2 regions of the Jeotgalibacillus aurantiacus genome follow, and region 1 is predicted to be linked to the other one. Evidence: predicted binding sites of a transcription regulator. Region 1 holds the regulator's gene; the other holds the start of a gene.

Region 1 (15,630 bases):
ATGACAGCGAAGAGGTCACACCCGTTCCCATGCCGAACACGGAAGTTAAGCTCTTCAGCGCCGATGGTAGTTGGGGGTTTCCCCCTGTGAGAGTAGGACGTCGCTAGGCACTTAAAAAGCCTGTAACTCAATGGATGAGTTACAGGCTTTTTTGTGTTGTTTTTGCAGAGGTGTGCAGAATGTGGAGTAAAGTATATCAAATAAATGAAGAAGTGGATCGAATAAGAGCAGAAGTATGAAGAATAAAGGGGTAAAGGTATAGAATTTCGAGCTAGTTTAGAGAAAGGAAAAAGACTTTCAGTTACTCAACTGCATTCAGTGCTCCCGAGCTTCGCCGGGATGTTTATGGAGGTATACAGAATAGAGAATAAAGTGTATCGAATAAACGGAAAAGTATACAGAATAAGAGCAAAAGTGTGTTGAATGAAGAGCAAAGTGTGTAGAATTCCGAGCTGGTTTTAAAGAAAACCCAGCTCTTTAAGTTACCAAAGTGCATTCAGTGCCCCCGAGCTTCGCCGGAATGTTTCCAGAGGTATACAGAATAAGAAACAAAGTGTGTAGAATAAACGGGAAAGGATATCGAATAAGATCAATGCTATGAAGAATAGACAAGATCGTGAACTGAATCCCAAATCTACATTATAAAAACACCTCAAAGGCTGTCGAATCTCCTGCAATAATCGTCGAACGTTTGCCCCGCCAGCGCTGCAGTCAATCAATTGCAGTCCTTCATCTTACTGTTGTATAATCATAGTCAAAGATAGTCAAAGTCAAGGTGGAGGAGGTGGCTTGATGAAAAATATCACAGATGTCATTGAAAACTATCTGAAACAGGTTTTAGATGGAAGTGGCAGTGAAATAGTTGAAATAAAGAGAAGTGAGATTGCTGAGAAATTTTCCTGTGTTCCGTCTCAGATCAATTATGTGATGAAGACGCGGTTTACGGTGGAACGGGGTTATCTCGTTGAGAGTAAACGCGGAGGCGGAGGGTATATACGCATTATTAAGGTAAAAACGCATGGCCGTTCTGAGTTGATTGATCAGATTTTAAATATTCTTCAGCCGTCTGTTTCGCAGTCGATGGCGGAGGATGTTGTGTTCAGGCTGATTGATGAGGAATGTATTTCGAAGCGGGAGGCAAAGCTGATGCTGAGTGCAATGGACCGGACGACGCTGAATGTGCCTTTGCCGTTGCGGGATGAAGTGCGCGGCCGCATTCTGACAGCCATGCTGATGACGTTAAAATTTCAATAGGTCGCGGGGTGATCAAGATGTTATGTCAGGAATGTCAGGAGAGACCTGCTTCTGTGCATTTTACAAAAGTGATGAATGGGCAGAAGACGGAGGTTCATTTGTGTGACAGCTGTGCCCAGGATAAGGGTGAAGCGTTTATGTCAGATGACAGTGCTTTTTCATTTAATAACTTATTGGCAGGTTTATTGAATGTGTCGCCGGTCATGCAGCCGAGTCAGCCGCAAAAGCCGGAGCGTGAGCCTGTGAAATGCAGTCACTGTCAGATGACGTTTCAGCAGTTTTTGAAAATCGGGAAGTTTGGCTGTCCGTCGTGTTATGAGTCGTTCAGAGATGAACTGCCGCCGATTTTAAAAAGATTGCATAGTGGAAATACGACGCATCACGGAAAGCTTCCTGAGAGACAGGGAGGCACGATTCATTTGAAGCGGAAGGTGACGGAGCTTCGTGCTGAGTTGAAGTCTTTGATCGAGGAAGAGGAGTTTGAACGGGCTGCGACGGTTCGGGATCAGATTCGCGTGATGGAAAAAGAGATTCACGGTGAGGGAGGCAGTCCGTCATGAGTTTGGAAAAATTTTTGAATCAGGCTGTCAGCTCGTGGATGAATGAGGAGGGTCCATCCTCTGAGATTGTCTTATCGACCCGGATTCGTTTAGCGAGAAATCACCGTAAGTATGCTTTCCCGACTGTATTTACAAAAGAGGAAGCGCGTGCTGTGGCTGAGGAAGTGAGCGCAGCTGTTCATAAAGCGGATGAAAGACTTGAAGTGCTGAAAATGGAAGAGCTTCAGGGACTTGAAAAACGGGTGCTGGTGGAAAAGCATCTGATCAGTCCGAATCTGGCGGAGGATTCAGGCGCTTCGGCTGTCTGGCTGTCAGATGACGAAGAGATCAGCATTATGGTTAATGAAGAGGATCATTTGCGGATTCAGTGTCTGTTTCCGGGGCTCCAGTTGAAGGAAGCGCTGAGTAAGGCGCTGCAGCTTGATGATGCGATTGAGCAGCATTGTGATTATGCCTTTGATGAGCATCTTGGGTATTTGACGACTTGCCCGACAAATGTGGGGACAGGGTTGCGTGCATCTGTTATGATGCATTTACCAGGATTGATGATGACTCATCAGATGAATAGAATTATTCCTGCAATTGGACAATTTGGTCTTGTGGCTAGAGGAATTTACGGGGAAGGTAGCGAAGCTTTAGGTAACATCTTTCAAATTTCGAATCAGACAACACTCGGCAAGTCTGAGGAAGACATTGTGGAGGACCTCCAGCGGGTGGTGGATCAGATTATTGCCCAGGAGAAGTCGGCAAGGGAAGCGCTAGTGAAGGCTTCAGGCATTCAGCTTGAGGACCGCGTTTTCCGGTCTTACGGGACGTTGCGCTACAGCCGGGTGCTTGAATCGAAGGAAGCGGCTAAATGTCTGTCGGATGTTCGTCTTGGTATCGATTTAGGATTTATCGAGAATGTGTCGAGATCGATTTTAAACGAGCTGATGATTTTAACGCAGCCGGGCTTTCTTCAGCAATATGCTGGAGGGTTTTTACGGCCGGTGGAGCGGGACATGAGACGCGCATCGCTGATCCGGGAACGGTTGGAGATGGAAGAAAAGAAGGATAAAGGAGGATCAGAGATATGATGTTTGGACGATTTACAGAGAGAGCACAAAAAGTATTGGCATTGGCACAGGAAGAGGCGATTCGCCTATCCCATTCAAATATTGGCACTGAACATATTCTGTTAGGTCTGGTCCGCGAAGGTGAAGGCATTGCAGCTAAGGCACTTCAGACACTGAACTTAAGCACGGCAAAGATTCAGGAAGAGGTTGAAGAGCTGATCGGTAAAGGGACAGAGCAATCCCCTAGCGTGCACTATACACCGCGGGCTAAGAAAGTCATTGAGCTTTCCATGGATGAGGCCCGCAAGCTTGGACACTCTTATGTCGGAACAGAGCACATTCTTCTTGGTCTGATCCGTGAGGGTGAAGGCGTTGCGGCGCGCGTATTAAATAACCTTGGTGTGAGCTTAAATAAAGCCCGTCAGCAGGTATTGCAGCTTCTTGGCAGCAATGAGGCAGGCGGTCAGCAGGGCGGCTCAAACGCAGCGGCAAATACGCCAACGCTTGATGGTCTTGCCCGTGACTTAACCGTGATTGCCCGTGAAGGAAGTCTGGATCCGGTCATTGGCCGAAGCAAGGAAATCCAGCGTGTGATTGAGGTATTAAGCCGCCGTACGAAAAACAATCCGGTATTGATCGGGGAGCCTGGTGTTGGTAAAACAGCCATCGCAGAAGGGCTTGCCCAGCAGATCGTACAAAATGAAGTGCCTGAAATTCTTCGTGATAAGCGCGTGATGACGCTTGATATGGGAACCGTTGTTGCGGGTACAAAATACCGCGGTGAGTTTGAAGACCGTCTGAAAAAAGTGATGGATGAAATCCGTCAGGCCGGCAACATCATTCTCTTCATTGATGAGCTTCATACGCTGATCGGGGCTGGTGGGGCAGAAGGTGCGATTGATGCATCCAATATCCTGAAGCCGTCCCTTGCACGTGGAGAGCTCCAGTGTATCGGTGCCACAACACTTGATGAGTACCGTAAATATATCGAAAAAGATGCAGCGCTTGAGCGCCGTTTCCAGCCGATTCAGGTTGATGAGCCAACAGCGGAAGAATCTGTACTGATCTTAAAAGGACTGCGTGACCGCTATGAAGCGCACCACCGCGTATCGATTACCGATGCAGCGATTGAAGCAGCAGTTAAAATGTCAGACCGCTACATCTCAGACCGTTTCCTTCCGGATAAAGCGATTGATCTAATCGATGAAGCCGGATCAAAGGTTCGTCTTCGTTCTTATACAACGCCTCCAAACCTGAAGGAACTTGAAGCAAAGCTTGAGGGTATCCGTAAGGAAAAGGATGCTGCGGTGCAGAGCCAGGAATTTGAAAAGGCAGCTTCTCTTCGTGATTCTGAACAGAAAACGAAGGAAAAGCTGGAAGAAACGAAAAAGGAATGGAAAGAAAAGCAGGGTCAGGAAAATACCGAAGTGACGGTTGAGGATATTGCACATGTTGTATCCACATGGACAGGAATTCCGGTATCGCGTCTGGCAGAAACAGAGACACAGAAACTTCTGAACCTTGAAGAAACGCTTCATGGCCGTGTAATCGGACAGAAGGATGCTGTGACAGCCATTTCAAAAGCCGTACGTCGTGCACGTGCCGGTCTGAAGGATCCGAAGCGTCCGATCGGTTCATTCATTTTCCTCGGACCAACAGGAGTCGGTAAAACGGAGCTTGCTAGAGCACTAGCTGAATCCATGTTCGGTGATGAGGATGCGATGATCCGGATCGATATGTCTGAGTACATGGAAAAGCACTCGACATCCCGTCTGGTCGGTTCACCTCCAGGCTATGTCGGTTATGAAGAAGGCGGTCAGCTGACAGAAAAGGTTCGCCGTAAGCCTTACTCGGTTGTGCTGCTTGATGAAATTGAAAAAGCACACCCGGATGTCTTCAACATTCTTCTGCAGGTGCTTGAAGATGGACGCCTGACAGACTCTAAAGGACGCACAGTTGATTTCCGCAATGTGGTGCTGATCATGACATCCAACGTTGGGGCCAGCGCGCTGAAGCAGAATAAGCACGTCGGCTTCGCTGTGCAGGATTCCAACCAGGATTACAAGGATATGAAAGGCAAGGTGCTGGAGGAATTAAAGCGTGCCTTCCGTCCTGAATTCTTAAACCGTATTGATGAAACAATCGTCTTCCACTCTCTTGAAAAAGAGCATTTGAAAGAAATCGTTTCGTTAATGGCAGAAGAGCTTGTGAAGCGTCTGAAGGAGCAGGATATTACGCTATCCATCACGGAAGAGGCGAAGAGCAAAATTGCCGATGAAGGATTTGATCCTGAATACGGTGCGCGTCCATTGCGCAGAGCCATTCAGAAACAAATTGAAGATCGTCTCTCTGAAGAACTGTTAAAAGGAAACGTACTTCAGGGTTACACAGTTGAAATTGATTATAAGGACGGCGAATTTACGGTTAACCGTAAAGAAGAAGCAGACGTTACGTCGTAAGCAATCGTCAGAAGGTGCACGTGTTAAGGAAAAAGGCACGTGCACCTTTTTTCATCGTTAGGAGGCAGCAGTTAAGTGGCTAAGAAAAAAACAAAGTTTATGTGTGAATCCTGTGGCTATGAGTCAGCGAAATGGATGGGTAAGTGTCCGGGCTGCGGAGAGTGGAACACGATGGTCGAGGATATCACCATTACCGGCAAACAGCCCCGCAAATCCTTTACCCATACACCCGAAGGAACCCAGTCCAAGGCAACTCCACTCGTTAAGATAGAAACCCAGGATGAAACGCGTGTCAAAACGATGATGCCGGAATTAAACCGTGTGCTCGGCGGAGGCGTTGTACCGGGCTCAATGGTCTTAATCGGAGGGGACCCGGGGATCGGGAAATCGACCCTTCTGCTTCAGGTATCGTCCCAGCTGGCAGAAACGAAAAATAAAGTGCTTTATATTTCCGGTGAGGAGTCAGTCAAGCAGACGAAAATGCGGGCAGACCGTCTTGGCGTTACGTCAGAGGAGCTTTTAATCTACGCTGAAACGAACCTTGAATCAATCGCTCATTCCATCGAACAGGTCGCACCGCAGTTTGTTATTATCGATTCTATTCAGACAGTCTATCATCCTGAAGTGACCTCTGCGCCGGGAAGTGTGACGCAGGTTCGTGAATGTACAGCGGAACTGATGAGAATTGCAAAGACGAAAAACGTAGCGATTTTCATAGTGGGCCATGTTACAAAGGAAGGCTCTATTGCCGGTCCGCGAATTTTAGAGCATATGGTGGATACTGTTCTGTATTTTGAAGGGGAACGGCATCATACGTACCGGATTCTGCGGGCCGTTAAAAACCGTTTTGGCTCTACGAATGAAATGGGGATCTTTGAGATGAGGGAAGCAGGTCTGCAGGAGGTAGCCAACCCGTCTGAAATTTTCCTTGAGGAGCGTTCGCAGGGAGCGGCCGGTTCCACGGTTGTGGCTTCCATGGAAGGAACCCGTCCGGTGCTCGTTGAAATTCAGGCGCTTGTGACGCCAACGAGCTTCAATAATCCACGAAGAATGGCCACCGGCATTGATCAGAGCCGTGTGTCGCTTTTGATGGCTGTCCTTGAAAAGCGGGTCGGGCTTATGCTGCAGACGCAGGATGCCTATTTAAAAGTAGCAGGTGGCGTGAAGCTGGATGAGCCTGCTGTTGATTTAGCCGTGCTTGTCAGCATCGCGTCAAGCTACCGTGATGAGCCGCCAAAGCCGTTTGACTGTATCATCGGCGAGGTTGGCTTAACCGGTGAGGTGCGGCGCGTGTCGCGGATTGAGCAGCGTGTGCAGGAGGCGGCAAAGCTCGGCTTTAAGCGCGCGATTATTCCGGAAAACAATATCGGTGGATGGACATTCCCTGAAGGTATTGAAGTCATAGGGGTGACCAATGTAGGGGAAGCCTTAAAGAAAACATTGGAGGGATAGGCGATGGAGGAGAGAAAGCGCAAGCGGCCGTCGGCAGATATTATTCAGCTCGTGGCACCGGGTACTCCTTTTCGGGAGGGGATCGATAACGTACTACGTGCAGGTACCGGCGGGTTAATTGTTGTCGGATGCAATGATAAAATGAAGCCGCTTGTAGACGGAGGATTTCAGATCCAGTGTCCTTTCTCTCCAACCTATCTGTATGAGCTGGCGAAAATGGACGGGGCGATTATTTTAAATGAGTCCGGCAGTAAAATCCTGATCGCCAATGCGCAGCTGAATCCGAATCCATCCATTTCTTCCTCTGAAACGGGGATGAGGCACCGGACAGCAGAGCGTGTGGCGCGGGAAACAGATTCACTTGTCATCGCGATTTCACAAAGGCGGAATGTGATTACGCTTTACAAAGGAACGTACCGCTATGCACTGAAGGAAATCGCCGTCATTCTCGCAAAAGCCAACCAGGCACTGCAGACGATGGAGAAATACCGCTCTGTACTGGATCAAAGCCTTTCCCATCTGACGCTGCTTGAATACGAAGAAGCGTCTACCTTTAATGACGTACTGCTCGTATTGCACCGGTTTGAAATGGTCATCCGAATTAAGAATGAACTGCTTCTTTACTTAAATGAGCTTGGTTCAGAAGGCCGTCTTGTCCGACTGCAGCTACATGAGCTGCTCACAGACCTGGAGAAGGAAGCACGTATGGTCATCAGAGACTATTCAAAAGAGCGGATTGTAAAATATCACGACCTTCTTGATGATTTTGAAAATATGGTGTCATCTGAAGTGCTCGATGATGACGTGCTGATGAATTTGCTCGGTCATGCCCCTAATGTTCCGCTTGAGGATCTGGTGGAGCCAAGAGGTTATCGTGTGCTGAATAAAATTCCGAGGCTGCCCGTCATGATCATCGAAAATCTCGTCAATCATTTTGGTCATTTGCCAAAAATGCTGAAGGCAACGGTAGAAGAACTCGACCGTGTGGATGGAATTGGAGAAATCCGGGCAAAAAAAATTAAGGAAGGGTTACGATCGGTTAAAGATCAATCATTGGCAGACCACTGATTGGGATTATGTGGATTGTGACAAATTTACATCTGTGATATGATGTTACGTTTGTGTTTAAATTGACTTGCGATTCTAAACCATGCTAATCTTTTCACAAGCACTACAGGTGCTAAAAAATCACCAGGGAGGTGAAGGAATGTTAAAACGAATTATTCAGGTTTGCTTTCTGATTGTCGGCGGAACACTGGGCATCTTTTTACTTCCAGAATTAGTTCTTATTCCTTTTAATTTAGATTATGCATTCATAAACAATGCCTACGTCACTGCCATTTTAGGAGCGATTATTTTTTATGCGGCAACATTCTGGGCCATTAAGTATGTGGTTAACTTTATTAAATGGGCGGAGGATTCACTTGTTAAAGCACCGGTAACAGACCTTCTGTTTGGCGCACTGGGACTGATCATCGGGTTAATTACAGCGTTCCTGATCGGGGTTGCGGTTAATGATATTGAAATTCCGATTTTTAATACGGTGATTCCGATCCTGTTAACGCTGATTCTCGGTTACCTTGGTTTTCAGGTCGGCTTTACAAAAAGGGACGAGCTGGTTCAGCTGTTTTCACGCAATCCCTCGCATGGGAAAAAGGCTGATCAGGGTGAAGCGGCAACAAGTGAAGTTCCCGCTTCCAAGCACCACAAAATTCTGGATACGAGCGTCATCATTGACGGCCGGATCGCGGATATTTGCCAGACGGGATTCCTTGATGGTGAGATCGTCATTCCTCAGTTTGTGCTTGGCGAACTGCAGCATATCGCAGACTCATCAGATGCATTGAAGCGAAACCGTGGCCGTCGCGGACTGGATATTCTGAAGAGAATTCAAAAAGACATTCCGATAAAAGTAACGATTTATGAAGGTGACTTTGAGGATATTCAGGAAGTCGACAGCAAACTTGTGAAGCTCGCAAAAGTGCTGAACGGGATTGTCGTAACAAACGATTTTAATTTAAATAAAGTATGTGACCTGCAGGGTGTGCAGGTGCTCAACATTAATGACCTTGCCAATGCGGTCAAGCCGGTCGTGCTGCCGGGTGAGGAAATGCTCGTCCAGATGATCAAGGACGGGAAGGAACAAAACCAGGGGATTGCGTATCTCGACGATGGCACGATGATCGTCGTGGAAGACGGCAAGAACTTTATCGGCAAAAACATCACAGTCATTGTGACCAGCGTCCTTCAGACATCGGCTGGCCGGATGATTTTTGCCAAACCGAAGTCATACGGTAAGGAAAAGGCGTTATAAAAGGAGAACATCATGAAATATGAAGTGGTCATTCCGGCAGCGGGTCAGGGAAAGCGGATGGGAGCAGACCGTAACAAGCTGCTCCTGACGGTAAAAGAAGTACCGGTTATTATTCACACATTGCGTGTCTTTGAAGCGGATGAAGCATGTGACGGGATTCTGCTTGCGATTCACCCTGATGATCGTAAAGAACTGACCAGGCTGCTTGCGGAATATAACATGACAAAAGTAAAAGCAATGGTTCCTGGCGGTAAGGAACGTCAGAACAGCGTATATGAAGCGCTGAAGCAGGCGGAAGCAGACATCGTGATGATTCACGATGGCGCACGTCCATTTATTAAAAAAGAAACGATTCATGCACTTGCCAAAGAAGCACAAGTTTCAGACGGTGCGATTGCTGCAGTACCGGTAAAGGATACGATTAAAAAAGTGATGGGTGGAACTGTTACGGAAACAGTGGAACGCGCAAGCCTGTGGTCTGTTCAGACACCGCAGGCTTTTCGCCTTGATCTTATTTTACAGGCACACAAAGCCGCTGAAGAAGAAGGCTTTACCGGAACGGATGACGCCTCACTTGTTGAAAAAATGGGCGGAAAAGTGACGGTTATTGAATCAGATTATGATAATATAAAGCTGACAACAAAAGAGGACCTATTATTTGCAGAGGCGATTCTTACGAAAATGGCTTCTGTACGTAACGAATAGAGAGGAGCAACACCTATGGTTCGTATTGGACAGGGCTATGATGTTCACCAGCTGACGGAAGGTCGTCCGCTGATCATCGGGGGAATCGAGATCCCGCATGAAAAGGGACTGCTCGGTCACTCAGATGCTGACGTGCTGCTGCACGTTGTGGCAGATGCGGCACTCGGTGCGATTGGCGAAGGGGATATCGGCCGTCATTTTCCGGATACAGACCCGGCGTTTGAAGGAGCGGATTCCAAAAAGCTGCTTCAGCACGTATGGGGAATCGTGAAGGAAAAGGGCTATTCACTCGGAAACATTGATTGTACGATTATTGCACAAAAGCCAAAGATGGCGCCGCACATCAGTGATATGAGAGCGGTCATTGCATCTCTATTAGAAGCTGATGAGAGCCAGGTCAATGTAAAGGCAACGACAACCGAAAAGCTCGGATTTGAAGGACGCGAAGAAGGCATCGCCGCACAGGCTGTCATTCTTCTTCAAAAACTATAAACCCATTTTCAGGAGGACAACGTTATGTCTACACCAATTCGCGTGCGTTATGCACCAAGTCCAACAGGATATTTACATATAGGGAATGCCCGTGCAGCCCTATTTAATTATTTGTTTGCAAGAAGCCAGGGCGGAACATTTATCATCCGCGTGGAAGATACAGATACAAAGCGTAACATCGAAGGCGGAGAGCAGTCTCAGCTTGATTATTTAAAGTGGCTCGGTATTGACTGGGATGAAAGCATCGATGTTGGCGGAGATTACGGTCCATACCGTCAGTCAGAGCGTAATGATCTTTATAAAAAGCATTACGATGAGCTGCTTGAAAAAGGTCTAGCTTACAAGTGCTACTGTACATCAGAAGAGCTTGAGGCAGAGCGCGAAGCACAAAGTGCCCGCGGCGAAATGCCACGCTACAGCGGGAAGTGCCGTAACCTGACGGATGAAGAGCGAGCAGCGCTTGAAGCAGAAGGGCGTGAGCCAAGCATCCGCTTTATCGTGCCTCAGGGTAAAACGTATACGTTCAACGATATTGTAAAAGAAGACGTTTCGTTTGAAAGTGACGGTATCGGCGACTTTGTCATCGTGAAAAAAGACGGTATTCCAACGTACAACTTTGCGGTTGTAGTAGATGATCATTATATGGAGATTTCACACGTGCTTCGTGGAGATGACCACATTTCCAATACACCAAAGCAGATGATGATTTATGAAGCGTTTGGCTGGGAGCTTCCAAAGTTCGGTCATACAACACTGATCGTCAATGAAGAGCGTAAAAAGCTGAGCAAGCGCGATGGCTCTATTATTCAGTTCATTGAGCAGTATAAGGATCTGGGCTATCAGCCGCAGGCATTGTTCAACTTTATTGCGCTGCTTGGCTGGTCGCCAAAAGGGGAAGAGGAAATCTTCTCGAAGCAGGAGCTTATCGATATTTTTGATGCGGACCGTCTGTCGAAATCACCGGCCGTATTTGATACGAAAAAGCTTGAGTGGATGAATAACCAGTATATGAAGACACTTGACCTTGATACGGTTGTGGCGCTGTCTGTTCCGCATTTAGAGGAAGCGGGAAGAATTCCGAAGGACCGCACGCCGGAGCAGGAGCAGTGGGTGCGGAATTTAGTTGCCCTTTACCAGGAGCAGATGAGCTACGGTGCTGAAATTGTCGGATTATCTGAGCTGTTCTTTAAAGATGAGATTGAATATGATGAAGAGGCAAGTGCTGTGATTGCAGAAGAGCAGGTGCCTGAGGTGATGGCTTCCTTTATCGGGCAGCTTGAGGCGCTAGAGGCGTTTGAGGCAGATCAGATCAAGAAAGCGATCAAAGCCGTTCAAAAAGAAACGGGTCATAAAGGCAAAAAGCTCTTTATGCCGATTCGTGTCGCAGTGACAGGACAGACGCATGGTCCTGAATTGCCGAATGCAATCGAAGTATTAGGAAAAGAAAAAGTCATTGCACGATTAAGCAAGCTGACTAATTAACATTTCGAAAAGAATAGTATATAGTATGTCTATAGAACGCAAATCAACGATTGACGATACATGAAAGCTTTGATAGGGAGAAGTAGGAAAAGTGATGCCGATAAGAGAGAACCGTCACCGGCTGAGAGCGGTTTGGGCTGATCCTTTTCTGAAATGCACCCTTGAGTCTTTTGCCGAAGAGCGATTGTAGGCATAAGCGGTTCCAGGCCGTTATCCTGTTGAGGTGGGGAGCAGTGTGTTACATTGCTTCAAACAGAGTGGAACCGCGCAAAAAAGCGTCTCTGTCATATGACAGAGACGCTTTTTCTATTTTAAAACAGTAAATTCATATGTGTTCAGTCGGAATTATAGCGGAAATTGTGTAAAATGAGAGGAGTGAACGAGATGTTTAAGCGGATAAAAGAAGATGTCGACACCGTTTTTGATCAGGATCCCGCTGCCCGTTCAGCATTAGAAATTATCTTAACGTACTCCGGACTGCATGCGATCTGGGCTTACCGGATTGCCCATGTCTTTTATAAGCGAAAAATGTTTTTTATTGCCCGGGCAATATCGCAGCTTGCAAGAGCGATGACCGGTATAGAAATCCACCCTGCTGCGAAAATTGGCAGACGTTTTTTTATCGATCACGGAGTTGGTGTGGTCATTGGGGAAACATGTGAAATCGGCAATAACGTGACGGTTTTCCAAGGCGTAACACTCGGTGGAACAGGGAAAGAGAAAGGGAAACGTCATCCGACGCTTGAGGACAATGTGCTGATTGCCACAGGCGCAAAGGTGCTTGGTTCCATCGTAATCGGTCAGAACTCCAAGGTTGGAGCGGGTTCAGTTGTCTTAAATGACGTGCCGGCCAATTCCACTGTTGTCGGCATTCCGGGTAAAGTCGTGGTGCGCGATGGGAAAAAGGTGCGCCGCGATCTGGATCATCAGGATATGCCGGATCCGATCTGGGACCGCATCCGCACGCTCGAAACAGAGCTTGCATTTGTGAAAGAACAATTGAAAAAGGAACGGGAAAGGAGCTCGCAATTATGAGCATTCAATTATATAACACTGTCACAAGGCAGAAGGAAGTATTTAAACCGCTTGAAGAGGGGAAGGTCTCCATGTATGTGTGCGGACCGACCGTTTATAACTATATTCATATTGGAAACGCCCGTCCTGCGATCGTATTTGATACGGTACGCCGTCACCTTGAATACCGGGGCTATGATGTGAACTTCGTCTCGAATTTTACTGATGTAGACGATAAACTGATCCGTGCAGCCAAAGAGCTTGGTGAAGAGGTGCCTGTCATTGCCGACCGGTTTATTGAAGCTTATTTTGAGGATGTAGGTGCGCTTGGCTGCCAGCGTGGAACAGCTCATCCGCGTGTGACGGAAAACATTGATCTAATCATTGAATTTATTGAGTCATTAATTGATAAAGGTTTTGCGTATGAGTCAGGCGGAGATGTGTATTACCGCACGCGTAAGTTTGACGGCTACGGAAAGCTGTCTCATCAGTCCATTGATGAGCTTCAGATCGGCGCGCGTATCGAGTCAGATGAGCGCAAAGAGGATGAGCTTGACTTTGTCTTATGGAAAGCAGCAAAAGAAGGCGAAATTTCCTGGGAAAGTCCGTGGGGAGAAGGTCGTCCGGGCTGGCACATCGAATGCTCGGCAATGGCGCGCAAATACCTTGGCGATACGATTGATATTCATGCAGGTGGACAGGATTTAGCCTTCCCGCACCATGAAAATGAAATCGCCCAGTCAGAAGCATTGACCGGTAAAACCTTCGCAAATTACTGGATGCATAACGGGTATATTAATATCGATAACGAGAAAATGTCGAAATCACTCGGCAACTTTGTTCTCGTTCATGACATTTTAAAAGAAGTGGATCCACAGGTGCTGCGTTTCTTCATGCTGTCGGTTCACTACCGCCATCCGATCAACTATAACAAAGAGTTGCTGGATGCGGCAGGAGCTGGTCTTGAGCGAATCCGTACCTCTTACGAAAACCTGCTGCACCGCCGTGAATCCAGTGCCGGTCTGACAGAAGATGACCAGAAGTGGCTGGATGCAACGGCTGAACAGAAAGAAGCGTTTGTCAAAGCGATGGATGATGATTTCAATACAGCCAATGCCATCTCTGTGTTGTTTGACCTGTCACGTCAGGCGAATCTTTACCTGCGTGAGAAAAATACATCAACAGACGTCATCGATGCCTTTACAAAAGCGTTTGATGAGCTGGCAGGTGTGCTTGGCTTCACGATGGAGCAGGAAAAAGACATGCTTGATTCAGATATTGATGCCCTTATTCAGCAGCGCGAAGAAGCACGAAAAGCGCGTGACTTTGCGACAGCAGACGCGATTCGTGACCAGCTGAAGGACATGAACATTATTTTAGAAGATACAAAACAGGGTATCCGCTGGAGAAGAGGGTAAGAAATGGCGGATTATACATTAGACCCGAAACAAATCAATGCACTGGCGCTCGCCTATATGGGCGACGCCGTGTATGAACAGAAGGTCCGTCACCACCTGTTAGTAAGCGGGACGGTCAGACCGAACCAGCTTCAGCGCGAGGGTATTCGCTATGTGTCAGCAAAAGCGCAGGCGAAAATCCTGCACCATATGTTCGCTGAAGAGCGGTTTACAGAGGAGGAAATGGCCGTGATCCGAAGGGGTCGCAATGCCAAGTCCGGCTCTGTGCCGAAAAATACAGATGTGACAACGTACCGGTACAGCACAGCGTTTGAAGCGCTGATCGGTTATTTATATTTAACAGAGCAGCAGGAGCGGTTAATCGGCATCATTGATGAGTCGATTGCGTTCATCATGGAAGAGCAGAAAGGAGCAGGGCAATGAGCGAAGAATTTATCGGCGGGAAAAACCCCGTACTGGAGGCACTGAGATCCGGCAGGGAAATTAATAAAATCTGGATCGGGGAAGGCTCACAAAAGGGACAGATGCAGCAGGTCATCCAGCTGGCAAAGGAAGCGAATGTACTTGTTCAGTTTGTACCGAAAAAGAAAATTGATCAGCTGATGGATGGACAGCATCAGGGGGTTGTCGCTTCGATTGCAGCTTACGAGTATGCGGAAATGGACGATATTTTTAACAAAGCGGCAGCTAAAAACGAAGATCCGTTTATCCTGATCCTGGACGAGCTTGAGGATCCGCACAATCTTGGTTCGATCATGCGGACAGCGGATGCATCGGGCGTTCACGGCATTATTATTCCAAAGCGCCGGGCAGTCGGTCTGACCGCAACCGTCGCGAAGGCTTCAACGGGTGCGATTGAACACGTACCGGTTGTGCGTGTGACCAACCTTTCCCGAACGGTGGACGAGTTGAAGGACCGTGGTGTCTGGGTGGCCGGGACTGACGCGAAAGGCAGTGAGGATTACCGCCGCTTTGATGGGACGATGCCGCTTGGGTTAATTATTGGAAGTGAAGGGAAAGGCATGAGCCGTATTTTACGGGAAAAATGCGATTTTCTGATTCATCTGCCAATGGTTGGACATGTGACGTCGCTCAATGCCTCTGTTGCAGCAAGCCTTTTAATGTATGAGGTCTACAGACGCCGTCACCCGCTGGAAGGATGATCAGCGATGCGAAATGTACTGCTCGTAGACGGCTATAACATCATCGGTGCATGGCCCGAGCTCGTGGAGTTAAAGCTCCGCGACCTTGGGGCGGCGCGTGACCGCCTGATCGAACTCATGGCGGAATATCAGGGCTATACCGGACACCGCGTCATCATCGTATTTGATGCGCAGTTTGTCGAAGGTATGTCGAAGAAAATGTTTAACTACCGAGTAGAAATTGTTTTTACCCGAAAAAACGAAACAGCAGATGAGCGGATTG
Region 2 (15,630 bases), on a different contig from region 1:
GTTAAGCTTGCTGTACTAACGCTTGGGCACCCGAACCTTGCTTTAATTGACACTCATTTTCCACACTCAACAACATGGAAGCTGATTTTCTGGTCTGTTTTAGTCGTGATCGCGGTAGGAGGCTTCCTGCTTGCAAAGAAGCGTGGCGGACAGGAAAATACAAGCACTGCTCATTATTAAAATAAACACCACGGCTGTTATAGCTGTGGTGTATTTTTATACAGAAAATATAATTGTTCAATATACCCCCATAATTCAATCTTTCATCACCGAATGTTTATATAAAAGAAAGCTTTATCTTCCATTCTTCGGAATTTACCGTTACAATTCTGCTATAACAGGTTGAATTGAGGTGAAGATGGTGATTCCATTTCTTTTACTAGGTATTTATAAATTCTCAAGCCAGTCTTCACTCGAAGACAAAATCGTCGTTATTCAAAATGGAGATCAGGAATTACTTAACGAAGTACTTAAGGATTATAAGCCGTATATTAAAAAAACAGTGTCCAAAGTATGTAAAAGATATATTTATGACACAGATGATGAGTACAGTATTGGTCTCATTGCCTTCCATGAAGCCATCATGAATTATCATCCGGACCGTGGAGCTTCATTGTTAACATTTGCTGAGATTGTCATCAGAAGAAAATTGATTGATAAAATCAGAAAGGATCATAGGGAAAAAGCGGATCTGACCTATGACAAAGCGGACAGTGAAGAATCGGTAATGAAAGCTCATGAATCCTGGCAGGCGATGGAACATTTTCAGCTTGAAAACACAATTAATGAACGTAAAGAAGAGATTTTGTATTATAGTCAGGCTCTGTTACCCTATAAACTTTCGTTCAAAGAACTGGCTGAAAACGCGCCAAAACATTCAGATGCAAGGGAAAATGCGATTTTTATTGCCAGGCTCGTTCAATCAAACAAAGATTGGTTACGGGAACTGAAAGAGAAAAAAAGGCTGCCAATTAAGAAAATAGAGAAAGAAATTGATTTGAGTAGAAAAACGATTGAAAGAAACCGCAAATATATTATTGCAGTAGTTGTATTACTTGATGGAGATTTTCCGTATCTGCAGGAATATGTGAAGGAGAGTTTGCAATGAAAAAAGGATTGGTCATGGAAATACATAAACGTCATGTTGTGCTGATGACAAGAAATGGGGAGTTTTGTAAGGTTGCAAAACCTTCCGGATCTCTTTCAATAGGGGAAGAAGTAGTCTCTTATCCTCTGGAACGAAGGATCCCAGGCGGATTGTCCTCGATTGGAGCGATGGCAGCAGTTGCAATGATTATGTTTTTTCTCGTGAACCCTTACTTCAATGAGGAAACCTATGCACATATTGCTGTAGATATTAATCCGAGCTTTGAGCTGATGATTAATGAAAAAGCCGAAGTAATTCAATGGACCAGTGTGAATGAAGATGCTGAGAAATTAGAGAATCAGCTTAACCTGAACGGGGAGAGCATTCAGGAAGCAATGTCTGAAATCATTGCTGTCAGTGGTGAAGCAGGCTTTATTAATGAAAACAACGAAACGGTTACGATCTCTGCAGTTTATACAAATGAATCTTCCACTAACTTTCAAAAAGTGTTGAGAGAGAGGCTTGATGAATGGTCTGTTCAGGAAAATAAAGTGAACAACACTGCTTCCATTTCTATACAGGAAGGTGCGGTTTCAGATCTTGCTGCTGCAAAAAATCAGGGAATTTCCTTTGGTAAATTGATTACCCAAAAAAAGAATGTACTGACTATGATGCCTTTGAAAGAACAGCCTATTCTGCCTCCGCTCGAAAAGACGGAAGTGGATAAAATCTTAACAGAGACCCATGAAAAAGATGTAACAGAAGCATCTGGAATTCATGGACCTGATCACTCAGAGCAAAATGGGCAGCCTGAGGAGTCAGCTGAAAATAAAGACCACTTACCATCTGCTGCATCTCATGGGCAGAATATGAAAGAACAAAAGCAGGAACGGAATGAAGAAAGAAAAGAAGATAAACAAAAAGACGATCCAGAAAAGGCAGCCACTCCTGTAAAGACAGAAAGTGAGAGCGATCACAATAAAAATAAAGAGAACCATCATTCTGGCAACGCTAATAAAAGTCCTGATAATAAGGACAATAAAAATAAGGGCCCGGGTAATAACAATGGAAATGGAAAAAAAGAAAAAGATGAAGAACATCCCGGCAATGGTAACAAAAAAGATAAAAATGAGTGAAATCATCGTTAATTGGGAAACCGGTATTCACATTAAAAACTGTGGATACCGGTTTCTTTTTATTGAATTACGTTGTTCAGAAAAACTACATGGAAAAATCATTTCAAAACCGGTGAAAATCAGATAAGCTTAAGTATAGATTTTACGGTATTCTTTGATCCTGTAGGAAAGAGTGAACAACATGAGATTTAACGGGATTGACTGCTGTTCAGTAAGACCATGATATAGAAAATGATCAGTTACTTAATTATTGTGTTTCAGAAAGGACTTATATTATGTGGCAAAGGTTTAAAAACAGAATCAGAATGCTAAAGCCTGCTCAGTTAATAGTAGCATATTACTTTTTTGCGATCAGTTTGTCGTTTGCTTTATTAAGGTTACCGGGTGTACATAAGCCGGGACAGGAAGTTTCGCTTATTGATTCATTATTTACTGCAGTCAGTGCGGTTAGTGTAACTGGTTTGACAGTTATTTCTATTTCCGAAGAATATACGGTATTTGGCATTGTCATGGTGATGCTGATCCTCCAGTTGGGGGGGATTGGGATTATGTCTCTCGGGACCTTCGTCTGGCTTCTGATTGGGAAGAGAATAGGTCTGAGGGAAAGACAGCTGATCATGGTGGACCATAATCAGTACAATTTATCAGGAGTTGTAAAGCTGATTATTGAAATTATTAAAATTCTTCTCCTGATTGAAATAATAGGGGCTTTATTCCTGAGTGTTTATTTTACCCAGTTTTATGATACATGGAGAGAGGCACTTCTTCATGGACTGTTTGCTTCTGTTTCAGCGACTACAAACGGGGGATTTGATATAACCGGACAATCATTGATTCCATATGCAAACGATTATTTTGTTCAGATTATTACCATTTTCCTTATTATCCTTGGTGCGATCGGCTTTCCTGTTTTAATTGAATTAAAACAGTTTTTGGCGAACAAATCCGGGCATTTCAGGTTTTCACTATTTACCAAACTTACGACATTAACGTTTGGTATTTTAATGGTCGTGGGAACAGTGCTGATTTTTGTTATAGAATACAATCAACGATTTGCAGATGTCAGCTGGCATGAAGCTTTTTTCTACTCATTATTTCATTCAGTTTCTACGAGGTCCGGTGGACTTACAACACTCGATGTGAGCACTTTTTCAGAGCCTACTCAACTTGTTTTAAGTCTTTTAATGTTTATTGGAGCATCGCCGAGCTCAGTTGGTGGGGGAATTCGAACCACAACACTTGCGATTGCTGTTTTATTTTTAATTAATTTTTCAAGAGGCAGAGAGCAGATTCAGGTTTTTGGCCGTGAAATACATCTAATTGATGTTTTCAGATCATATGTTGTTATTATTTTGGCAACCACTATGTCGATGCTGTCCATACTGCTTATCATGATTTTTGAACAACAAAGTCTGATCTCTGTTATTTTTGAGGTTACTTCCGCTTTCGGAACTTCAGGTATGTCAATGGGGATTACACCATCCTTATCTACTCCAAGTAAAATTATTTTAATGATACTGATGTTTGTAGGACGCGTTGGGCTGATTTCTTTCCTCTTTATGATTGGTGGAAACAACAAGAAAGAGAAATTCCATTATCCAAAAGAGCGGGTTATTATTGGGTAACTTTTAAAGTTTTTATAATCGTGCAGGCGACATCCTTCGCTTTCCGCGGCCGCGCGGTGAGCCAGCTAGTGCTACGCACTACGCTGTCTCACCTGTCGCTTCTCTGCCGCAGGAGTCTACGGATGTCGCCTGCACTTTTTTAGTATTACTAAGGATAATTTCTTATAACAGACCAATTGACTAAAATGAAAAATGTGAGCGTTTTAAACTGAAATTAAAAAGGGATGAAACAATATTTTGTCTCACCCCGTTAAAAATAATTAAGTGGTTTTAAGTTTTATACCATCATGGTCAAAATCATACATTTCAGGTGAACCCTGAGGCGGGTAGTAAGCAAGAATGTAACGGTCATTAAAACCTTTTTCAAGTACGGTATGTTTATGAAGATCTTTTTGACTCAGGTTTAATTTTTCGAACTCTGAACCCGCGATTGACGGTTGATTGAATAATAGACCGTACAGTTCTTTTTGCCACTCATCATTTTCATTTTTAACCCACCATGCTTTACGTGGCTTTTGTTTTTGGTTCATCAGATAATCTTTTTTCATCAGATGCTCAGCATACGGGACGGCATCAGGTTTAGCTGTTTTCAGGAATGTGTGAAGTCTGATGAAGAGATCCTCCAGCTGATGTCCAATTCTGGCCCAGCCCTGACGATCCCAGAACGTCCCGAAATCCTGAAAGAAATCAAAAGGCGTATCGAATACTTCTGATGTAAGGTAATGAATCGTCTGATCCATTCTGTGATCATTCCAGTACTTCTCGAGCACGTCTTCAACGTGTTTAATTCTGATCATATCATCAAACGACAGACAGTTATTTTTTAGAATTTCGTAAGGCGCATGGTCCATATAAACGTAATCGTGGTTAGCTGCATTAATTCGCAGACCAGTCCCTCGAAGCATTTTCAAAAATCCCAGCTGAAGCTCTTCGGGTTTCATAGCAAATACATCGTTAAAGGTCTTTTTAAAAGAATGATAATCCTCTTCCGGTAAGCCGGCGATTAAGTCAAGGTGCTGATCAATTTTCCCGCCATCCCGAACCATGGTAACGGTTCTTTTCAGTTTTTCGAAATTCTGTTTTCGTTTTACAAGTTCATTTGTTTCATCGTTCGTTGATTGTACGCCAATTTCAAACCGGAAAAGACCGTTTGGAGCATGATCATTAAGGTATTGAATCACTTCAGGCCGCATAATGTCTGCTGTGATTTCAAATTGAAATACAGTTCCGGGAAGGTGTTCTTTGATCAGGAAATCAAACATTTCAAGTGCATAGCTCCTGCTGATGTTAAAAGTCCGATCGACAAACTTAATGATTTTTGCCCCATTATCCATAAGAAAACGAATCTCTTCCTTCATCGCTTCACGATCAAAATAGCGTACGCCGACTTCGATTGATGATAAACAGAACTGGCACTGGAATGGACAGCCTCTGCTCGTTTCTATATACGTAATCCTTTTTGATAAATGAGGAAGATCCTCTTCGAACCTGAATGGAGATGGAAGTTCCTTCAGATTGATTTTATTGGTTTGAGGATGAACTTTTACCTTACCGTCTTTAAGGTAAGCAATGCCATTTACCTCATCAAGTGTCAACTTACCGTGAAAGTGATCGAGCAATTGATTAAAAGTCTCTTCACCTTCACCAACTGCAATGTAATCAATTTTATCGTCAAGACGTTTTAACCAGTAGGGAACGTCATAGGAAACTTCAGGACCGCCAATGATGATTTTTGTTTCAGGTGAGATTTTTCTGCACATTTCAATAACCTGAATCGTTTCTTCGATATTCCATATATAACAGCTGAAGCCGAGAATATCGGGCTTTTCTGAATACAGGTCTGAAACGATATTAATCAGGGGATCTTTTATCGTATATTCTTTCAGCTGAATAGGATAATCTTTGGAATAGCTTTTTAAGTATCGGATGGCAAGGTTGGTGTGAATATATTTAGCATTTAATGTGGATAGTACAATTTTCATTTGAAGACTCCTTTTTTGGCAATACGCTCTTATTTTACACGAGGAGTGCTTTGGGGACAATGGGAGGGTGGATCGTTCTTTATAATGAATATTTTGTTAATGACTGTTTATTTTTTCCTCATCTGATGTTAAAATAGGAAAAAATGTGAATAGCGGCTTATTATGCCGCTATTTCACATCAGGCTTTTTAACTAAAAGTTTTCGCGCTTTTGCTGCCCTAAGCTCTACGATCGGCTGGCTGATTGCCGCCACCCATTTTGAGGACAGAATGATCGTCAGAGCAATGGATGCAGTGAGGATGATGAAAAGGGACATATATGGATTTACAATTAAATCGATCCCGCTTTCCCTGTACAATTGAATAATAAAGCCGTGGAAGAGGTAAACGTAGAGCGTATTAACTCCCCACTTTGTAAAAAAGGTTTTTGATTCCGGTGCCAGTGAAAAGAAAGCTGCTGTTAAATAAAAGCTCATTGCATATATACTTAATCTCAGCAACGGGCTCGTTTCAACCGGCATACCAAGGTCTTCGTAGGAATGGGAGCCGAACAGCCACTTACTGCTAAACTCCGGAAGAACAATCATAAATAAAAATGCGATAATAAGAGAAAAAGCAGAAACGAGCTTTAAATTTCTTGATTTGATCCGTGTGAAAAATGATCGGTCCAGGTAAAATCCGGCAAGGAAAAATGGGAAAAATACAAATGTCCTTGATAAACTCAGAACCGAAGAATAATCGTTTACAAACCCGATCAAAAGTCCAATTCCAATACTGATCAGCATAGCTGCTTTTGGTTTGAGCTTCAGTACATGATTAAACAGTAATAAAAGCAAACTCCAAAAAAACATACTGATGAGAAACCACAGTGACCATTCGGGGTTAAGCGGGTCAATTTCAAGGTTTTGCTCATTTCTCAGGAAATAGTAGTAAACAGAATAGATCACCTGAAAAATGAGGTATGGAATAATCAGCTTTTTAAACAGCTTGAAAAGAAGACCGCTTTTATAAACGCCCTTTGCAAAATAGCCTGCAATCAGAATGAATGCCGGCATGTGAAAAAAGTAAATTGTCTGGTAAACCCCCATTAAAAGAGGGTCCTCCTGCGTAATACTTTGGATAGCGTGACCAAACACGACAAGAAATATTAATAAAAACTTAGCATTATCAAAAAAATAATCACGACTGGACATATAATCACCACTCTTTTTTGCTTGTCATTTTGTTTCATTACCCGTTTACCATAAGAATAAATCTGGTGAAATTGGCATAAATCCTAATCAGGATAGTATCTTTAAGGAAAATGAGGGATTAAAATGCGATTATCCAAAAGAATAGATCAGCAGGAATCTGATCAAAGCCTCCTGAATAACGGGAATGAACTTTCAATCGCCAAGACGATTTTACACCATATGAAAGAAAGTGCCATTCTTTTTAATCAAAAAGGAAATATTCTTTTTGTAAATTCGAGCACTAAACATGAATTTGCAGATTATTGGGCACAGGGTCAAAACCTGTTCCAATTAATGGATACAAAAAGCACAGCATGGCTGAGGAACAGTGTAAACCAGCTGAAAGAAAGTGACTATCATCTGAATATCCAAAGGGATGGTAAAGAAGATTTGCTGATCAAGTTTTCTTTTGTCCCACTGCAATTTCAAAATGTGAATATGCTGATCCTGGAAAAGGGAACAGCTTTTGATTTTGCTGAGCAGGAAGCACTTGCAAATATATTTGATAAGGCAGTTCACGGTTTATTAGTCGTGAATAAACAGCATAAGATTGTAAAGGTAAACAGATTCGCTGAAAAACTTTTTCGCATTTATACTCAACAGGATAAAGATGCTTTTGATTTGCAAAGTATGCTTGAAAAACATCATCATTCTATCAGTACCAAACGTTTTAAACAACAGCAGGATATGTATCGGCCAAACGGATTATCGACAAGAGTCATAACACTGAATGATAATTTCTATGAAGTCAGCAGAGTTGAGCACATTTATCAGCAATATGATTTATACGTGATGCGAGACATAACAGGCATCATCAGTATTTTAAATCAGGTGGACAGAAATGATACATTGAAAGTCGTCGGTCAGCTGGCAGCAGGTATTGCTCATGAAATCAGAAATCCTATGACTTCATTAAAAGGGTTTATCCAGTTACTTGAAGCGGCTCTAAAAACGGAACATTCGATGTATTTTAATGTAATTACATCGGAACTCCAGCGTATTGAATCGATCATGACTGAATTTCTAATGCTCGCTAAACCAAAAGATAGCAAGAACGTACGTTTTAATTTATCTCATGTATTACAGGAATCGGCTGAATTAATGAAGCCGCAAGCTGTCATGCATGATATTGAAATTAATATGCTTTCCTGTTGTGAAAACGCTTTCGTAAAAGGGGATCCTCACCGTTTGAAACAGGTTGTGATTAATCTGATCAAAAATGGTATTGAAGCGATTGAAGAAAAAGGATTTATTGAAATCCATATTGAAGAGGATCAAGATCAGGTGATCGTGATGGTGCGGGATAATGGCTGTGGCATACCGGAAGAAAAACTAAGCAAGCTAAATGAACCTTTTTATACAACAAAAGAGCATGGTACAGGTCTTGGATTGCCAGTAAGCTTTAAAATTATTGAAGAGCATAGCGGCTATGTAGATGTCAGGAGTAAGGAAGGGGAAGGGACTGAGTTCCGTTTAACTTTTCCGTTGGATGTCTGATAAAAAAGTGGAATGATTCATTTGATCATTCCACTTTTCGGTTATATGCAATTTAATAAAAATCAGGTCTGCGATCTTCAAAAACGGGAATCCTGTTGCGGACTTCCTGTGATACTTCCAGATCAATCCGCGCGTATAAAATATCTTCCTGATCTGATCCGGTCACGATTTCTTTTCCCCATGGATCAATCACTATAGAACGACCGCCAAAAACATTTTCGTGATCTGAGCCAACCCTGTTACACGCGACAACATATGATTGGTTTTCGATGGCTCGTGCTTTAAGAAGAGTTAACCAGTGGTCAATTCTTGGAGCAGGCCATTCTGCACTTACGACGATCACTTTGGCTCCGGATAATACGGGTTTTCTGATCCATTCAGGGAATCGTATGTCATAACAAATAAAACCGGCAAAATGAGTGTTATCCATTATAAATCCCGGTTCATCATTTCCCGGCTGCAGGAAATGATGCTCATTCATTAGTTTGAACAGATGAAGCTTACTGTACTCGTGAATGATCACTCCTTCTTTGTCCACCACGACCATTGTATTGAAAATCCCCTCGTCCGTCTGTTTGGCATAGGAGCCTCCAATTATATTAACGCGGTAGGATTTAGCAAGATTCTGCAGAAATGCTGTAGTTCGTTTTCCATCTTTATCACTGATTTCATCTAGTCTAGTAAGGTCATATCCGGTTGTCCAAAGCTCCGGAAGAACGATGGTATCTGTCTCATCCGGATTTATTTTTTTCATCCACTCGTTCACTTTTTCGTAATTTTTTTCAGGATTTCCAAACGCGATATCCATTTGAAAAATGGCAATGTTAATAATGTCCACCCGCTTTCCATAATAATCTTTACATTCGCACTTTTCCGTTATAACATTTACAGCAAAGATTGGAAAGTGGATAGGAGTGTCATTGTGAAGAAATTTGAAAAAGCATCACGAATTCATCAGTTACCTGAACAATTTTTTGCTAAGCTTTCCTCTAAGGTCGCAAAAAAGGTCCAGGATGGGCACGATATAATTAATCTTGGCCAGGGGAATCCGGATCTTCCAACACCGGATCATATCGTACAAAGACTTCAGAAAGCCGCTGAAAACCCTTTGAACCACAAGTACTCACCATTCAGGGGAATGCCATACATCCATCAGGCTGTTGCAGATTTTTATAAAAGAGAGTATGGGGTTTCAATTGATCCTGAAACAGAAGTGGCTGTTTTATTTGGTGGCAAGGCTGGCCTTGTGGAGTTGCCGCAATGCCTTGCGAATCCAGGTGACATCGTACTTGTTCCGGATCCGGGTTATCCGGATTACTGGTCAGGGGTATCTCTTGCGGAAGCTGAAATGCATATGATGCCTTTATTGGAAGAGAATCAATTTCTACCGGATTACAGCAAAATTCCTGCACATATTGCAGATAAAGCCCGTTTACTTTTTATTAATTATCCTAATAATCCAACAGGCGCAACCGCTGATGAGTCATTTTTCAAGGAAACCATTGCGTTTGCAGAAAAGCATAACATTTGTATCGTTCATGATTTTGCTTATGGATCGATCGGTTTTGATGGGGTTAGACCGCCGAGTTTTCTGCAGGTTAAAGGAGCAAAGGAAAATGGTCTCGAAATTTACACGCTGTCAAAGACCTTTAATATGGCTGGCTGGCGGGTTGGTTTTGCCGTAGGTAATCCTTCAGTTATTGAGGCCATCAATGTTCTGCAGGACCATCTGCATGTCAGTTTATTTGGTGCTGTACAGGAAGCGGCTGAAGAGGCACTGATTGCTTCTTATGAACCTGCTCTTGATTTGTCTGATATCTATGAGAGCAGAAGAAATGTCATGGTACAGGCTTTCACAGAAGCTGGCTGGGATGTCACAGCACCAAAGGGTTCTTTTTTTGCCTGGTTTAAAGTACCTGAAGGTTTTACTTCTGAGTCATTCAGTGATTATCTGCTGGAGCATGCCAACGTTGCAGTAGCACCTGGTGTAGGGTTTGGTGAAGCTGGTGAAGGATATGTGAGGGTTGCCCTGCTGGCGACTGAGGAAAGAATTAAAGAAGCAGCAAAAAGGATTCAACAACTCGGTATTTTTTCTCCTGTAAAATGATTTTCAGAGCCTAACGCCGATATGAAGAGGAGGGATCAGGATTGAAAGCAGATCAGACTGAAATTGTGATTCTTCAAACGGGTGATGTTCATGGGCATGTCAGAGATGCCACCGTTTGGGGTTCTGAAGAATCTTCTCATGGAATGGCAAGAATCAGCTCATTTGTCAAAAAGGAAAGAGAAAAAGATCCTGATCTTCTTCTTTTTGATAGTGGAGATATGCTTCAGGGAAGTCCGCTTGCTTTTCATTATGCTCATTTCAACGACTATATGCCAAATCCCCTTATTTCAGTGATGAACCATCTGGCATACGATGGAGCAGTTATAGGTGAACATGATTTTGACTATGGTTTATCATGCGTGAGCAGGGCAGTCAGCCGATCTTTTTTTCCATGGCTGTCTGCAAACGTTGTTCATAAAGTGACAAAGGAGCCTTATTTCGGTTTTCCCTATACGATCAAAAATATCAAAGGGGTTAAGATCGCAATACTTGGCATTACAGCTTACCGGGAAAGCGGGAATCAACCATGTACCGTAAATGATGTACTTTATGAAGACGCTTTCGACGCTGTGAAACGCTGGGTTCCTTTTATACATGAAACAGAAAAGCCTGATCTTGTCATTCTGAACTATCATGGCGGAATGAATGACGCAGCATGCGATCATAAATCCGGTGCAGTCGATCAGGGGTTGGAGATCGCGCAATCAATTGAAGGGATTGATGTGATGCTGACCGGGCGGCAGCATCAGCTGGTCTGTAAGAAAATCCACGATAAATGGATGATTCAGCCTGGAGCTTTTGGACATCACGCAGGTAAAGTGTCGATCCTGATGACTAGAATGGGCAACTCATGGAAAATTGAACAAACATCAGGGCAACTCGTTACGATGGAAGAATATGCGCCTGATCCCGTAATTGAAAAGCTCGTTTATTTTCAGGAGCTTGAAGCAGGAAGATGGCTGAATGAAAGTTTAATGAATGAAATTGAAGTTTCAAAAGACATTGGTATTAAAACGAAGGTGTCTGACTGGATAAAAAAGGCATCACCTGAGGATTTTATTGACTTCTTTTAACAGGCCCGACTATACTTTAAAAGAAGATGAGACAAAGGACTGACAAAAATGACAGAAGCTACGGATTACAAACAGTCGTTGAAGCTTTTTATCGTGCTCTCACGCGCATATAAGGCGATCAATGAATCGAGTAACCAGTTTTTTCAGGCGAAAGGTCTGAATCCTACTGAATTTGCCGTATTGGAGCTTTTATACCATAAAGGCAGACAGCCACTTCAGAAAATCGGAGGAAAAATCCTCATTGCGAGTGGCAGTATTACGTATGTAGTGGATAAATTAGAGAAAAAAGGGCTAATCAGAAGAATCGCTTCTCCAAAGGACCGCCGGGTCACTTATGCTGAAACGACGGAAGAGGGAAATCGTTTTATGAGGGAAATTTTTCCGGATCATGAAAAAAACCTGCATGAGTTAATGGCAGCATTGACGGATGAAGAACAGAAGCATGCGATTGAACTTTTAAAAAAACTGGGTCTCTCCATTAAGGATCTATCCTATTAAACCCGTTGACTTCTATACATACGGGTTTTTTTCAGTGTTAAAATATATTTCATCTGTTTCATTGAAAAAACAAGGGGGAAGAATTGATGCAAACATTTAATGATTATGAATACAAACGCCCGGATTTTGCAGAAGCAAAAATGACTTTTGAAAAACTGCTGGCTTCGTTTACAGAATCAGAATCAGCTGATGAACAAATGACGATTATCGATAAGCTGAATACATATCGCAACACCATCTCAAGTCAGTACAATCTGGCGATGATTCGGGCATCAGTTGATACAAATGATGAATTTTATCAAAATGAAAAGAACTATTTTGATGAAGTGATGCCACAGTTTTCAGAGCTTGAAACGAATTACTATAAAGCGCTTGTCGCATCTCCGTTCAAAGATGAACTTGAAATGAAATATGGAAAGCAGCTGTTTGAGCTCGCTGATTTTTCAATTAAAGGATTCTCACCTGAAGTCATTCCATTGCTGCAGGAAGAAAATAAGTTAACATCTGAATACTCTAAACTTGTCGCTTCTGCTGAAATTGAGTTTGAGGGAAAAACGCTGACGCTCGCTCAGCTTGATCCTTATACAGAATCAACAGACAGAGACATGAGAGAGAAGGCAGTACAAACAAAATTTAATTTTTTTGCAGAGCACGCGGCAAAATTTGATGATCTTTATGACCGTCTTGTTAAAGTAAGACATGACATTGCACTTAAGCTTGGTTACAAAAATTTTGTTGAGCTCGGCTATATCAGAATGCTGCGTATAGATTATGATGCTGAGATGGTGCAGACTTTCAGAGATCAGGTGAAAGAATTTATTGTACCGCTAGCAACGAAATTGAGAGAAAGGCAGCAAAAAAGAATCGGTGTTGAAGAATTGAAATTCTGGGATGAATCGCTGTCCTTCCTGTCAGGAAATGCAGCCCCTAAAGGAGATCCACAGTGGATCATTGACCGTGGAAAAGAAATGTACAGTGAACTATCTCCTGAAACAAAAGAATTTTTTGATTTCATGGATGAGCGGAAACTGATGGATCTTGAAGCGAAGAAAGGGAAAGAAGCAGGAGGATACTGCACCTTTATTGAAGATTATGGATCACCGTTTATCTTTTCTAACTTCAATGGTACATCCGGAGATATTGACGTGTTAACTCATGAAGCAGGGCATGCTTTCCAGGTATATATGAGTCGTCAACTGGAAGTACCTGAGTATAGATGGCCGACTCATGAATCAGCAGAAATTCATTCCATGAGTATGGAATTTTTCACATGGCCGTGGATGGAAAGGTTTTTTGAAGAACAAACAGAAAAATATAAGTTTTCACATTTGAGCAGCTCACTACTGTTTCTTCCGTATGGTGTAATGGTGGATGAGTTCCAGCATACCGTCTATGAAAATCCGGAGATGACACCTGCTGAGAGAAAAGCAGCGTGGAAAGAGCTTGAGAAAACATATCTTCCTCACCGTGATTATGGTGATCATGGTTATCTTAACGAGGGTGGATTCTGGCAGCGCCAGGGACATATTTATGAAGTGCCGTTTTATTATATTGACTATACACTTGCTCAGATTTGTGCGTTTCAGTTCTGGAAAAAGTCACGTGAAAATCACGCGGCAGCCTGGGCGGATTATCTGCATTTATGCAAACTTGGCGGGTCTCTTCCGTTTACAGAGCTTGTAAAAGAGGCGAACCTTCTTTCTCCATTTGAGGAGGGTTGTGTGGAGTCAGTGATCGGGGAAATTGAACTCTGGCTTTCATCAGTGGACGATCAGAAGCTTTGATTTAGAGGGGACTGGGTTTGTTTGTAATTAGAAAACCCGGTCCGGACTCACCCTCCGCTTTCCGTGGCCGGGCGGTGAACCCGCCTGTGCTACGCACATTCGGTTTCACCTGTCCCTTTCCGCCACAGGAGTCTACGGGTGAGTCCGGACCTCTGAGAAATCATTTTTTTACCCGTTACCTCAAATCGTTTTGAAAAAAATGAGTCTTTGAGTTTATCATCCTGTGATATTTTTAATACAAAAGTGAGTGACACGGAAAGCGTCCGTCTGGAGCGGAACTCACTGGCTGAATCATATTAGACTGGAACGACTCTATTCAAGGGTTGTTCCAGTTTTTTTATGCTCCAAACAAAAAACTTGAAAGTCAAAAAAGGTCAAATTATAATAGAGCCATAAGGTCAAAGAAAGTCAAATTAACATTTAATCATTAAAGGAGGAGTCACAATGATTTGTGAAAAGTGCAGTACAAATCAGGCAAATGTTCAATTAAGAGTCCAGCTGAATGGCAGCATACAGGATTTTCATTTGTGCTCCGACTGCTATAAAGAAGAGCGCGCAAAATTACATTCTGCTATGAATGGCTATAATGGCGCTGGTCAATCACCAAAGCGTGACAAAAAAGAAGAAAGTACTGAACAGGCACAAAAAGAAGCCGGACTTCTTGGCGAGTATGGCAGAAATCTGACCAACCTGGCAAAAGCCGGGCTGATCGATCCAGTGATTGGACGTGACGCAGAAATCAGCCAGATGATTGAAATTTTAAATAGAAGAAACAAAAACAACCCAGTGCTGATTGGAGAACCGGGAATTGGTAAAACTGCGGCAGCTGAAGGGCTTGCATTGAAAATTGCTGACGGCACAGTGCCTCAGAAGTTGAAAGGTAAGGAAGTCATCCTGCTTGATGTAGCATCCCTTGTGACCAATACGGGCATCCGGGGTCAATTTGAAGAGCGAATGAAACAGCTTGTTTCAGAGGTTCAGTCCCGTAAAAACGTCATTTTGTTTATTGATGAAATACACCAGATTGTAGGAGCTGGATCTGCTGAAGGTTCCATGGATGCAGGGAATATTCTTAAGCCGGCCCTTGCGAGAGGCGAGCTTCAGCTTGTCGGTGCAACGACGCTGAAGGAATACCGGAAGATTGAAAAGGATGCTGCACTTGAACGCCGCTTCCAGCCTATTCATTTAAAAGAACCAACAGCTGATGAAGCGTTTGAGATTCTGAAAGGTCTTGCATCACGCTATGAGGAGTATCATAAGGTTACTTATAGCGAAGAAGCGCTTAAGGGCGCAGTCCAGTTATCAAAACGTTATATTCAGGATCGTTTCCTCCCGGACAAAGCGATCGACCTCATGGATGAAGCTGGTTCTAAATTGAATTTAACAGTGGATCATCAGGATAAAGAAGAAATCCAAGAGCGCCTGAAGCATATTCATTTAGAGAAGGAAAAGGCTTTAAAGGAAGAAAATTATGAGCTTGCAGCAAAGCTTCGTGACGAGGAAGAAGCGCTCGAGCACAAGCAAAACGATTCTTCATCAGCGGAATATCCTGTTGTTGGCCTTGAATTGATTCAAAAGCTGGTTGAACGTAAAACCGGGATTCCAGTTGGT

Evidence for each region. The regulator CtsR, encoded in region 1, represses protease genes until heat stress. The targets are predictions, from matches to a motif close to ATGGTCAATAAAGGTCAAACA.
Region 2: the regulator CtsR is predicted to act here: its motif matches at 14,380-14,400, upstream of H7968_RS08355 (ATP-dependent Clp protease ATP-binding subunit).

The regions. Positions count from the first base shown of each region.
Region 1 is NZ_JACNMS010000008.1:59,729-75,358, reverse strand. Features, by position in the region: rRNA gene rrf (5S ribosomal RNA) at 1-109, shown strand, start outside; gene H7968_RS17195 (CtsR family transcriptional regulator) at 793-1,254, shown strand; gene H7968_RS17190 (UvrB/UvrC motif-containing protein) at 1,272-1,814, shown strand; gene H7968_RS17185 (protein arginine kinase) at 1,811-2,890, shown strand; gene clpC (ATP-dependent protease ATP-binding subunit ClpC) at 2,887-5,328, shown strand; gene radA (DNA repair protein RadA) at 5,404-6,780, shown strand; gene disA (DNA integrity scanning diadenylate cyclase DisA) at 6,784-7,848, shown strand; gene H7968_RS17165 (PIN/TRAM domain-containing protein) at 7,988-9,094, shown strand; gene ispD (2-C-methyl-D-erythritol 4-phosphate cytidylyltransferase) at 9,107-9,799, shown strand; gene ispF (2-C-methyl-D-erythritol 2,4-cyclodiphosphate synthase) at 9,815-10,291, shown strand; gene gltX (glutamate--tRNA ligase) at 10,316-11,773, shown strand; T-box leader at 11,834-12,059, shown strand; gene cysE (serine O-acetyltransferase) at 12,158-12,808, shown strand; gene cysS (cysteine--tRNA ligase) at 12,805-14,205, shown strand; gene H7968_RS17135 (Mini-ribonuclease 3) at 14,209-14,628, shown strand; gene rlmB (23S rRNA (guanosine(2251)-2'-O)-methyltransferase RlmB) at 14,625-15,368, shown strand; gene H7968_RS17125 (NYN domain-containing protein) at 15,375-15,630, shown strand, end outside.
Region 2 is NZ_JACNMS010000002.1:715,838-731,467, reverse strand. Features, by position in the region: gene H7968_RS08415 (TerC family protein) at 1-180, shown strand, start outside; gene sigI (RNA polymerase sigma-I factor) at 359-1,108, shown strand; gene H7968_RS08405 (anti-sigma factor domain-containing protein) at 1,105-2,223, shown strand; gene H7968_RS08400 (TrkH family potassium uptake protein) at 2,499-3,848, shown strand; gene H7968_RS08395 (B12-binding domain-containing radical SAM protein) at 4,109-5,830, opposite strand; gene H7968_RS08390 (acyltransferase family protein) at 5,999-7,021, opposite strand; gene H7968_RS08385 (ATP-binding protein) at 7,145-8,557, shown strand; gene H7968_RS08380 (carbon-nitrogen family hydrolase) at 8,610-9,437, opposite strand; gene H7968_RS08375 (pyridoxal phosphate-dependent aminotransferase) at 9,480-10,664, shown strand; gene H7968_RS08370 (bifunctional metallophosphatase/5'-nucleotidase) at 10,706-11,737, shown strand; gene H7968_RS08365 (MarR family winged helix-turn-helix transcriptional regulator) at 11,786-12,235, shown strand; gene H7968_RS08360 (M3 family oligoendopeptidase) at 12,322-14,019, shown strand; gene H7968_RS08355 (ATP-dependent Clp protease ATP-binding subunit) at 14,464-15,630, shown strand, end outside.